Regions from separate parts of the Ureibacillus sp. FSL E2-3493 genome, predicted to be linked through region 3. Evidence: predicted binding sites of a transcription regulator. Region 3 holds the regulator's gene; each other region holds the start of a gene.
What was found. The regulator CtsR, encoded in region 3, represses protease genes until heat stress. The targets are predictions, from matches to a motif close to ATGGTCAATAAAGGTCAAACA.
Positions count from the first base shown of each region.

Region 1: clpP (ATP-dependent Clp endopeptidase proteolytic subunit ClpP) is a predicted target of CtsR. The motif match lies at 1,935-1,955, and genes of this name have one in related genera.
Region 2: MHH69_RS04515 (ATP-dependent Clp protease ATP-binding subunit) is a predicted target of CtsR. The motif match lies at 2,199-2,219, and genes of this name have one in related genera.

Region 1 is NZ_JBBOPK010000001.1:2,775,074-2,779,366, forward strand. Features, by position in the region: gene MHH69_RS14320 (amino acid ABC transporter permease) at 1-240, opposite strand, end outside; gene MHH69_RS14325 (basic amino acid ABC transporter substrate-binding protein) at 260-1,060, opposite strand; tRNA gene MHH69_RS14330 (tRNA-Arg) at 1,576-1,650, opposite strand; gene clpP (ATP-dependent Clp endopeptidase proteolytic subunit ClpP) at 2,036-2,632, shown strand; gene MHH69_RS14340 (HPr family phosphocarrier protein) at 2,754-3,011, opposite strand; gene whiA (DNA-binding protein WhiA) at 3,112-4,056, opposite strand; gene MHH69_RS14350 (gluconeogenesis factor YvcK family protein) at 4,130-4,293, opposite strand, start outside.
Region 2 is NZ_JBBOPK010000001.1:863,291-867,583, forward strand. Features, by position in the region: gene MHH69_RS04500 (Cof-type HAD-IIB family hydrolase) at 1-687, opposite strand, end outside; gene MHH69_RS04505 (prolyl oligopeptidase family serine peptidase) at 899-1,663, shown strand; gene MHH69_RS04510 (metal-sulfur cluster assembly factor) at 1,718-2,032, shown strand; gene MHH69_RS04515 (ATP-dependent Clp protease ATP-binding subunit) at 2,250-4,293, shown strand, end outside.
Region 3 is NZ_JBBOPK010000001.1:3,495,944-3,500,236, forward strand. Features, by position in the region: gene MHH69_RS18015 (ATP-dependent Clp protease ATP-binding subunit) at 1-635, opposite strand, end outside; gene MHH69_RS18020 (protein arginine kinase) at 625-1,722, opposite strand; gene MHH69_RS18025 (UvrB/UvrC motif-containing protein) at 1,719-2,270, opposite strand; gene MHH69_RS18030 (CtsR family transcriptional regulator) at 2,347-2,811, opposite strand; gene MHH69_RS18035 (DUF4870 domain-containing protein) at 3,107-3,412, opposite strand; gene MHH69_RS18040 (accessory gene regulator B family protein) at 3,559-3,789, opposite strand; gene MHH69_RS18045 (globin-coupled sensor protein) at 4,026-4,293, shown strand, end outside.

The DNA of each region.
Region 1 (4,293 bases), 720 kb from region 3:
TGCTAAATGAATGATTAATATTTGAACTAACATTGGCGTTCCACGGAAAAGATCTACATAAATTTTACAAGGCCAATAAACCCATCTTTTTTTAGACGTTTTACCTAACCCTAGTAATAACCCTAGTACGATACCTCCTAAATAACCGCATATCGTTAAAATAATCGTCACCCATAAACCATTTATAAAAAACTCACGGTAGTCCCAGACAATATCCCACCGCATATCTAAGAAGTTCATCTGAAACACCTCCAACTAATTAATCCAGCTCTTGACCTGTAATTTCAGCCAATTTACCATTCTCTTTAATTTTTTGAAGGCCTTCATTTAATTGTTCAAGCACTTCTGTATTTCCCTTTTTCACCATTAACCCGTAATATTCTTTTTCAAAACTATCATCCTCGATCGCTTTTAATTTCGAATCTGGGTTGTTTTTAATATATTCAAGAATGACGGCGTTATCTCCAATAGCCGCATCTACAGTACCATTAATCACTTCTTGAATCGCAATTGGCGTTGTTTCGTAAGGTAAAATATTCGTGCTTGTTTTCCCTTGTAGATCTTGGGCTGCGTAATGACCAGTCGTATTAATTTGTACACCGATTTTTTTATCTTTTAAATCATCAAGTTTAGTAATATCCGAATCTTCTTTTGTGACGATTAATTGGGTAGCCTCATAATACGGTTCTGTGAAATCATAAGTTTCTTTCCGCTCATCCGTTATTGTAATCGCAGAAATACCTAAATCAATTTCTCCATTTGTTATTTGTTGGAATAACGGCTCCCATCCAACGTTATTAATTTCAAACTCTACTCCAATTTCTTCCCCTATTGCTTTCACAATATCAATATCAATACCGACAATATTCCCACTATTGTCAAAGGATTCGAAAGGAGCATAGGCAGCATCTGTACCTACTACTAGTTTCGTTGTTTCCCCTTCAGTACTTGTTGAGTCGGATGATCCGGAAGCTCCATTCTCTTCTGCACCACATGCAGCTAAAATAAGTGAAGCGGCAGCAAAAGGCATCAATAGCTTAAATAAATTTTTCTTTAACATCGTATTCCTCCTTCAAAATAAGTGATTCATATTATTCTATAATCAGAAAATTGAAAATAAAATAAGTTTAGATATCCCCAATTATATAAAGTTCAAAATTTTAATACAACATTTAATTTTCTAAATACTTAAAATAAATTGTAGATTATCGGTTATTTTTTACTAGAAACTATTATAGAAAAGTCGAATATTTATGACTTAAGAGGGGTTTTGTTTAGATTTCTTATTAATGTTCAAATACAAAAAAAGACCCGAGAGTTCTAATTGAACTTTCGGATCTTGTTTCTTTATTCAAACCTCAAACTAAAATTATTCCATTATCGACGCTCATAAATTTATATATGAAAAAATTGGTAATGATAGTTTAAAGAGAATGAATTAGGGATAAAATGAATTGGTACAGTAATTACATTTTATCCCTTATGTTTCATTCCCTCTGAATTTTAATAGGCTGCTAAAACTAGTAAAATTCAGGAAGGTATTACGTATTATATTATATAGTTAAAACAGTAAAATGGCGCCCTCGGAGGGAATCGAACCCCCAGCGGAAGAACCGGAATCTTCTGTGTTATCCATTACACCACGAGGACGTTTAATATGTCACTTGTATCGACTAAAACGATTTTCAGTATAAAATTGAACTTCTAGTAAAAAGCATAGTGTCGATTTATGACCTTTCTATTATACAAATGTATATAAGACAATTCAACTATAAAATTGAAGTTAGGGATAATTTTTTTAAAGAAATACTGAATGATTTCATACACAAAATTGGTTTGAATGCCTTTTCCATTCCCATCTTATAGCTCTACTATCCCCATAGAATAATAGTAATTTTCATTTTAAATTTATTTTATTCACAATTAGTGGTTTATATTTGACCTTCCTTGACTATTCTGTGTATGATATGAGTACAGCTGAAGTGAAAGCTTCAGCACGTAGTAAACGACTAAATCTTTTTAAGGAGGATTTACAATGAATTTAATTCCTACAGTTATCGAACAAACAAATCGCGGTGAACGTGCCTATGACATTTATTCAAGACTTTTAAAAGACCGCATCATTTTACTTGGTAGCGCTATTGATGATAATGTAGCAAACTCCATTGTTGCCCAATTATTATTTTTAGCAGCAGAAGATCCAGATAAAGATATTTCCCTATATATTAACTCACCTGGTGGCTCCATTACAGCTGGTATGGCTATTTACGATACAATGCAATATATTAAGCCTCAAGTTTCTACAATTTGTATCGGCATGGCAGCTTCAATGGGTGCATTCTTACTTACTGCTGGTGAACCAGGTAAACGTTTCGCATTACCAAATGCTGAAGTGATGATTCACCAACCACTTGGTGGAGCTCAAGGGCAAGCAACTGAAATCGAAATTGCTGCAAAACGTATTCTTTTCTTACGTGATAAATTAAACAAAATTTTATCTGAACGTTCTGGTCAACCGTTAGAAAAAATCGCTCAAGATACAGATCGCGATAACTTCATGACAGCAGAACAAGCGAAAGAATATGGTTTAATTGACAATATCATTACTCGTATCGAAGATTCTAAAAAATAATAATCGAAACAAAATGGTGATAAGGAATTTCCTTATCACCATTTTTTTATAAAAAAGGGACGTCTCATTTAAGTATGAGACACCCCCTTAAAGTTGCGAGCGTTTACAAGTTTTCTCATTGTTATTCTTCTCTTTGAATTAAGGATGATAATCCGTCGATAGCCTCTTGTTCATCTTTACCGTCTGCGATAAGTGTAACAGTTGTTCCTCTTGCAATTGCTAAGCTCATAATCCCCATAATGGATTTAGCATTCACTTTTTTCTCGTCTTTTTGTAAATACACTTCTGATTTAAAACGATTTGCTTCTTGTACAAATAAAGCAGCTTGTCTTGCCTGTAAACCAGATTTCAATTTCACTTCTACATTGGTTTCAACCATTTATCGATACTCCCTTTCACACCGTACATAATATAATTTTATCTTATCTAAATTGTATAAAAAGAACAATGTTAGATTACTACAATTTTTTGAACAATCACTATTTTATCGTTTCGCCGCGTCTTAAAGCATCCGCTATTTCGTCAATTTTACGTAAACGATGATTTACCCCCGATTTACTTACAGTTCCAGTGGAAACCATCTCGCCAAGTTCTTTTAAAGTCACATCTTGATACTCAACACGAAGCCGTGCAATTTCTCGTAACTTTTCAGGAAGTTGATCAAGTCCGACCGTATTTTCAATAAATCGGATGTTTTCCACTTGACGAATAGCCGCACCGATTGTTTTGTTTAAGTTCGCCGTTTCACAATTGACGATACGGTTTACACTGTTTCGCATATCCCGTAATATCCGTACATCTTCAAACTTTAGCATCGCCTGTGTGGCGCCAACAATTCCTAAAAAATCAGAAATTTTTTCAGCTTCTTTTAAATAGGTGACAAATCCCTTTTTCCGTTCGATTGTTTTTGCATTTAAATTAAATTGATTCATTAAATCGGCTAATGCTTCCCCATGCTCTTTATATAAAGAATAAATCTCTAGATGATAAGCAGAAGTTTCGGGGTTATTTACAGAGCCACCTGCTAAAAACGCTCCACGCAAATAGGCTCGTTTTTGATTTTTATTTGATAACAACGAACTAGAAATGGAATGATTTAATTGAAAATCCCCAGATAAAATATCTAAATCTGTTAATAGTTCACGAGCACCATCCCGAACCCGGCAAATGTAAACATTATTTTTCTTTAAGCGCATTTTTTTTCGCACTAAAAGTTCCACATTGTATGGATATAATTTTTTAACAATCGTGTACAGTCTTCTTGCAATTGCTGCATTTTCTGTTTGCACGTCTAAACTCAGCTGTCTATTTGTAAAGGATAATGATCCGTTCATTCGTATAAGTGCAGAGACTTCCGCTTTTAAGCAATGCTCATCCGTCTCTACTTGCGTTAACTCTTTTTTTGTTTCGGAAGCAAATGACATCTTTCTCCCCCCTTTTACCTATGTATGAAAACAATCATATCATATATTCCATTCTAGAGTTCGTTTTGCTTACTTACATTCTCTTCAATGTGTAATCATACAACCATTTCGCAATTTTATTGGATTCATGGCGGACAACCCCAGATTGGATTGTTGCGATTTCCTTTTTAATAACTTCCAATCCCATGCTCTTTAATTTTTCTATATCAATCAGAACTGGTTCTGCATTTTCTTCTC
Region 2 (4,293 bases), 2.6 Mb from region 3:
TGCATAGTCGATCATTTCTAGATCGTTATCTTCGTCACCGAAGGCAATGATTCTTTCGCGGGGAATATTCAAATCCTTTGCGACGAGGGATATGCCTACCGCTTTATTTAAACCTTTTCGGACGATTTCAACTATATGGAAAGGTGCCCCCCATCGGCGATGTTCAATAAGTTCTGCATGGACGCTTTCTAAATGATCTCGAATACCTGGTACATTTACTTCTTCTGCGTGGATTAGTAAACTCGTTGGGTCTTCATTTAAGTTTCCTCTTAAATTTCCAATTGTGACGCGAGGATCGCCCATTTTGAAAATATCCATCATCGTTTTGTCCTCTACATGAATAAACACGTCGTCCATTACTTCCGCTATTAAATTTTCATATTGATACTTATCAACGGAGTCAACGACATCATATACGACATTCAGATCGATAGGTGAGTGAACAGTTTTCCATGCATTATTTTTCGGATGATGGATGAGAGCACCATTAAAGTTTACAATCGGTGTATTTAACATTAACTCATTATAATACAATTGGCTTGCTCTAAATGGACGTCCAGTCGCAATCATCACTTGATGACCTGCTTCTTTTGCTTTCATTAAAGTTGCTTTTGTTTTTTCAGAAATTTGTTGTTTGTCGGTTAATAACGTTCCGTCTAAATCTAATACGATTAAATGTTGTTTCATAAGGAATTCTCCTTTCTCTATCTTACTGATTTTATCCCTTATGGATATATTTAGTCAAAATTTTGTATTTTATATTCCTTTCATTCAGAAAAAAATTTCCAACAGTGATATGATGTTCTTAGAGTAGTTTTTTCTACTACAAATAAAACTATAAGAGAAAACGACTCAGGAAATGATGTATTGTTCAATATATTAAAGGAGTGACAAGGAGATGCTTGTTCAAGAGGATATGTGGAATGGGATTCCTTTATTACACGTTTATAATAATTCGATGACGCCACAATCACCGGTCGTAATCTTTTTACACGGTTTTGGAAGCGCAAAAGAACATAACTTACACTATGCTTATCAATTCGTAAAAAAGGGTATTCGTGTCATCTTACCGGATGCTCATTTACATGGTGATCGTTCTGAAAATCTTTCTGAAATGAAAATGAATGTTCACTTTTGGGAGATTGTATTAATGTCCATTAAAGAAGTGGACATATTATATAATGAGCTACAAAAAAGAGAACTTTTAACTTCCGGAAAAGTAGGAATCGCTGGAACATCTATGGGAGGAATTGTCACTTGCGGTTGCCTAAATGCTTATGACTGGGTTTATGCGGCTGGTATATGTATGGGAGCTCCTGGATATGTTGAACTTTCTAATTATCAATTGGACCAATTTGAATCATTAGGTGTTAAGTTACCAATGGATGATCATCAGAAGGAACAGTTACAAGCGCTTTTAGCAGAAAATGATATAACAAAGGATCCTACTCGTTTCAATCAAAGACCAGTTATTTTCTGGCATGGTCATAAAGATGAGACTGTACCATTTAAAAATACATATCATTTTTATACTCAATTGCGTTCATACTATGAACAAACACCTGAACGATTAAAATTTGTAGAGTCACCTAATTATGGACATAAAGTTCCTCGATCTGGTGTACTTGCTGTAACGGAGTTTCTTTCACATCATTTGGCATAACGAATTTGGTTTGCTATGATATAAGTCAATAGGAAATGAAAGGAGAAACGGAAAATGGCTATTAGTGAAGAAATGAAAGAAAGTATTTTAGGTGCTTTAGAAAATGTCATTGATCCTGAGTTAGGTATTGATATCGTTAACTTAGGTTTAGTATATGAAGTTGATTTAAATGAAGAAGGGGTAGCCAAAATTACGATGACCCTAACATCTATGGGATGCCCATTAGGTCCAGTTATTGTAGACCAAATTAAAACAGCATTAAGTGATTTACCTGAAGTAAAAGACGTGGATGTCAACATCGTTTGGCAACCAGCATGGTCAAAAGATAATATGTCACGTTATGCAAAAATGGCTTTAGGTATTCGATAAAATCGCTCGTTAAGTTCTGAGTGAAAAAGAAAAGTGTAGTATAAGTCACGTTGACTTACACTGCACTTTTTTATTTTTTATTGAAACTTGAATGGGAATAAACGTTATGTCTAAAACTTTTTAGTGTCAATTTTTGCATTGCTCCCTTAAACAACATATAATTGAAATAGTCAAAAAAGGTCAAATTAATTTCATCTTTTGAAAGGGTGTTAATTGAATGCAATTTCAACAACAAGACAATCGCAGTCCATTAGAACAATTTGGTCGCAATTTAATTGAAGAAGTAAAAAGTGGGAAAATGGATCCCGTTATTGGTCGAGATGAAGAGATTAGAAATGTCATTCGTATCCTATCAAGAAAAACGAAAAATAACCCTGTCTTAATTGGTGAGCCGGGTGTAGGTAAAACGGCGATAATAGAAGGATTAGCTCAAAGAATTGTTAGAAAAGATGTGCCAGAAGGTTTAAAGGATTGTATTTTATACGAGCTTAATATGAGTTCATTAATTGCGGGGGCAAGTTACCGTGGACAATTTGAGGAACGATTAAAAGGCGTTTTAACGGAAGTGAAAAATTCAGACGGAAAAATTATTATATTTATCGACGAAATTCATACGATTGTTGGAGCCGGCAAATCAGATGGTGCAATGGATGCTGGTAATATGTTAAAGCCGATGTTAGCCCGTGGAGAACTCCATTGTATCGGTGCAACGACATTAGATGAATACCGGATGTATATAGAAAAGGATCCGGCATTAGAACGTAGATTCCAACAAGTAATGGTTCGGGAACCTTCCATTGAAGATACGGTTTCCATTTTACGTGGACTAAAAGAACGTTTCGAATTACATCATGGGGTACGGATTCATGATAGAGCGATAATCGCGGCAGCCCAATTATCAAATCGCTATATTACGGATCGTTTTTTACCGGATAAAGCAATTGATTTAATTGATGAAGCATGTGCTATGATTCGTACGGAAATTGATTCGATGCCTCAAGAACTAGATTCGGTAACAAGACGTGTCATGCAATTGGAAATTGAGGAGCAAGCATTGACGAAAGAAAACGATGAAGGAAGTAAAAAACGTCTCGAATCATTAAATAGCGAATTGGCCACATTAAAAGAAAAATCTGAAAAGATGCGGAAACAATGGGAAGAAGAAAAGGAAAGTTTACAAAAAATCCAACAGAAACGGGAACAATTAGATCAATATCGTCGCGATTTAGAAGAGGCGGAAAGTAAATATGATTTAAATAAAGCAGCAGAACTACGCCATGGTAAAATTCCAGCTTTGGAAAAAGAATTAGCGAGTCTCGAAGAACAATTGAAAGTTGGTTCTGAAAATAGAATTTTACGTGAAGAAGTAACGGCAGAAGAAATTGCATCCATCATTTCTAGATGGACAGGAATTCCTGTAACAAAGTTAGTGGAGGGGGAACGGGATAAGTTATTACGCTTAAAGGATACGTTACATGAACGAGTAGTTGGACAAGATACGGCTGTTAATCTAGTTACAGAAGCCGTTTGGCGTGCCCGTTCAGGAATTAAAGATCCGAACAGACCAATTGGTTCCTTTATTTTCTTAGGCCCTACCGGAGTAGGGAAAACGGAACTTGCGAAAGCGTTAGCAGCTCAACTATTTGATTCAGAAGAGCATTTTATTCGAATCGATATGAGTGAGTATATGGAAAAACATAGTGTTTCACGACTGGTTGGAGCACCTCCTGGATATGTTGGATATGAAGAAGGTGGCCAATTAACAGAAGCGGTCCGTAGAAACCCATATTCAGTCGTTCTATTGGATGAAATTGAAAAAGCCCATTCAGATGTGGCAAATATATTATTACAAATATTAGACGATGGTAGAATTACAGATAGTCAAGGTCGACTAGTCAACTTTACAAATACAGTAGTCATTATGACATCTAATATAGGTTCCCATTATTTACTGGAATCAAAACTAGAACAACAAGAAGCAGTAGAAGATTTAGTAATGAATGAACTTCGGTTACACTTTAAACCAGAATTATTAAACCGAATAGATGATATTATTCTTTTCCATGCACTATCTTCAAAACATTTTAGTGATATTACTTGGAAATATATTGAACAATTATGTAAACGAATAGCAGAACAAGAAATCAATCTAGTAGTGGATGAACGCGTAGTGGATTGGATTGTTGAGCAAGGAAGCGATCCCCAATTTGGGGCAAGACCACTAAAACGTTTTATCCAGCGTCATGTTGAAACAGCTGTGG
Region 3 (4,293 bases):
CCGGGTTCACCAATTAATACAGGGTTGTTTTTCGTACGGCGGGATAGTACTTCAATTACTCGTGTAATTTCTTTGCTACGGCCAATCACTGGATCCAATGAACCTTCACGGGCAATGGCCGTTAAGTCACGAGCTAATCCATCTAAAGTCGGTGTATTTACCGATTGAGTTGGGTTTGTTGAGTTTTGAGCTGCGTCATTGTTTCCAAGTAATAAAAGAACTTGTTGACGAGCTTTGTTTAAGCTAACACCCGCATTCGCTAAAACTCGAGCAGCTACTCCTTCACCTTCTCGGATTAAAGCAAGTAATATATGTTCTGTTCCTATATAAGCATGACCTAATTTTCTAGATTCATCTACCGATAATTCAATTACCTTTTTAGCTCTTGGAGTATAATGAACGATTGGACCGACATCTTTTGAACCTTTCCCCACTAACTCCTCAATGCCTGATTCAATAATTTGTGGACTTACATCGATTGCTTCTAATGCTTTTGCTGCAATTCCACCGCCTTCACGAATAAGGCCAAGTAAAATATGTTCTGTTCCTATAGATTCGTGCTTCCAACGAATAGCTTCTTCTTGTGCTAATTGCAATACTTTTTGTGCACGTTGAGTAAAACGGTTAAACATCATATCTTTCCTCTCCTTTTCCCATTAACTTTTGATTGTTCGTATTAAGCTTTTCACGTAAAAGTTTTGCTCTATACATATCGCGTTCACTTGCTTGAAGAGTTGTACCGGCATATTGTTGTACAAAGCCGGGTTGTATGAGGATCATACACTCATTTAAAACATGTAATGGAACTTCCTTAATGATTCCTAAATCCACTCCAAGGCGAACATTGGATAAACAAGCAGCAGCTTCTTCGCTCGTCATAATACACGCATATTTTAAAATACCTAATGAGCGATTAAAGCGGTCTTCTAATACTATTCGAGAATTTTTGAATAATGCCTCTCGTGCGCCTCGTTCATTTTTAATAATTTGGACAACTACATTTTGTAAGTCTTCTAAAATTTCCTCTTCCGACTTTCCAAGAGTTACTTGGTTGGAGATTTGATAAATGTTTCCTAGGTTTTCACTACCTTCTCCATATATCCCTCTTACAACCATTCCTAAGCGGGCTAGCATTTGTGTAACAACCTTAATTTGCTTAGACATCGTTAGGGCAGGTAGATGCATCATAACGGATGCACGAAGTCCTGTTCCAACATTCGTTGGGCAACTTGTTAAATAACCAAATGTATCATTATACGCATATGGTAAATGTTTCTCCAATTGATGATCCAATTTCGAAGCCTCTGCATATGTTTCTAAAAGCTGTAATCCAGGAGCTAAACATTGGATTCGTAAATGATCTTCCTCGTTTACCATAATGCTGATCGTTTCGTCATTTGAAATAAGAACGGAAGCTGACTTTTCTTTTTTAGCTAATAGAGGGCTAATTAAATGTTTTTCAACTAACACTTGACGTTGCAATGAAGGCATTTCTTTAATTGTAAAATGGGAAAACTTATGCTCGTCATTAATCGCCATTAAAGCTTGTGTGACAACGTCATCAATTTGTTGTGCTTCCCCATCCGTAAAACTTAAAGGGAAACGATATCCATCTAAGTTTCTTGCTAATCGAATGCGTGTACTTAATACAATATCTGCATCAAGACCTTTAACATCCATCCAGCCTGGCGCCTCACTTTTCAAAAAATGTTCTAAATTCATGGTGTATCAACACCTCCACGATCAAGCTTGCGTTCCATATCTCTTATTTCATCCCGCAGCTTGGCAGCATCTTCAAAACGTTCATCTGCAATCGCTAATTGTAGTTGTTCTCGAGCTGTTTCAATTTGTTTTTTGATCCACTCGTTATGATGACTTGGTTTGCCCGGAGCTTTACCGCTATGCTTTGTTCCAGCTTGAATTTTATTTAATACTTGTGGAAGCTGTGTACTGAAAGTTTCATAACATTGTGGACAACCAAGCTTCCCTTCATTCAAGAACTTACGAAAAGTAAAACCGCATTTTGGGCATTCAGTTGCTTTCTGACTTGTCGATTGGACCTTTTCTACCCCGTTATTCCACACTGGTAAACCAAATAAATTGGAAACAAGTTGATGAATTGGAATTTGTTCTTCTTTATGAAAATCTAAATTGAAAGGATGAAAATTTTGTGCACATACCTCACAATAGTGTTTTTCGCTTTTTTGGCCATTAATTACTTGTGTAACCGTTACTGTAGCCTGACGTTCCTTACAGTGTTCACAATTCATGACCTCACCTCTTTTATCAAATAAGTATGGAAAGTAATAAATAAGTAATGAACTTCCTTTATATTACCAATTGTTCCTATTTATCGTATTTTAATGTTGTTAACATAGACTTTAAAATCAATGACCTCAATTGGTCCCTCGTCGGCAATTGTATTCGAAGAGTCGACCGATCAATTGCAGCAAGCATTAATTTTGCTTCCCGTTTAGAAATGACTTCTTCATCGATCAAACGATAGATAATATCCTCTGCCATCGATTGGGTAGCACCGTTATCAATTTGGTCTATCATATCTTCAATCAAATCAATCTTAGAATGAGCTCTTACTCGTAAAATTCGAATATATCCCCCACCACCACGTTTACTTTCAACTAAGTAGCCTCTTTCGGCGGTAAATCTCGTATTAATAACATAATTGATTTGCGATGGTACACATTGAAATTTATCCGCCAATTCACTTCGTTTGATTTCAATATGTCCTTGACCACCTAATTCGATAACTTGTTTCAAATACCCTTCAATGATGTCAGATATATTTCTCATTTTTATACCTCACCCCATCCATTTCTGACTTTGACTATATTTGACTATATTATATTAACATCAAAATCAAAATGCAAATCAAATGCCTATACTATTTTTTCGTTCGAATAGCGTTTAAATTATTTTATAGCTATCCTATTTATATCCATAAAAAAGGCGGTCTCATTAATAGTTGAGACCACCCTCATTTTAGCTTTTTGAGCGAAGGATTAAGAAATAGTCTCCACATACCATTCTGGTTAATTTTGGATTTATTTCTTAGTATTCCTTTTATTCACTTAAACTAAACCTATTTTTATACCCAACGACCAACAATCGGGTAATTCCAATTTTCACCCATTAACGCTTTCACAATGCCAATAATCGGAACAACAACCGTCATAATTCCGAAGACAATTAAAAACGGAATTCCAATAATTAAAAAGCTAAAGATTATTGAAATAGTATTTAAAATCCACATAACACCTTGGAATAGTAAAGCTTGGATCGAAATTCTTTTAATTTCATGTTCTGAACTTAGTAGCCAGAATAGGACTGGAATAAGTACAGGCATCAAAAAGGCACTTGCATGTATGATTACCTTTGCCCATTTATTATCCATTTATAAATCAACCTTTCGTTTCGTTTTTATAGTTATAGTATATTTACGAAGTTCGTACTAAATAGTTTCACTTTTTTTCAAACGAATAAACCTTATTTAAAAATAAAAAACCGCCAGTAAAACTAGCGGTCTATCAACATAATTCATTATTTGGATACTTTTTTCTTACTACTTTCTGGCTTTGGATCTGGTTTTTCTTCATTATTATACGGGAATAATAAATAAGCAATCATTCCAGAAAAGATAGTTGCTATTACTACAAGTAATACACTATCACGGGTTGAAACTTCCTGAAAATAGTTTCTTAACATGAAAATAGAGCCTATAGCAACAATGACCATTGTTGGGATAACAAATTTAAAGCGGTGCTTTTCCATCTTTAACTTCCTTTTCTATAAATATTTACTTCACTTTTCCACGTTAGTTACATCATAAACTACTCGTATTTTACATGGGATAAAAACAAAATACAAATTAGCCCTATAGTTAGGTTACTATTTCATAATTTAATCCAACTAACAATCTATGTAAAATTTCATAATATTTTCAATATATTATTGTTACAATCTATGAAAATAGAACGATAATATAGGTAAATACATAATGGAATGGAATGGATAAAAGGATGGCTATTTTCAGAAGTAATTCACAAAAAGTGTTAGCAAACTATTTCGAAGTTGAAAAATACATAAACGAAGTCGAGCTAGATGTTGCAAAGTACCCAGACTTAACTAAACAAATTCAATTAATTAAATTAACAAAAGAAGAATTAGCGATTTTAAGACAATTAAAACCTTTCACTGAACAATTTATTCCAGAAATGGTGAATCAATTTTATGCAGCAATTATGCAAAGCGATCATTTAATGGGGATTATTAATA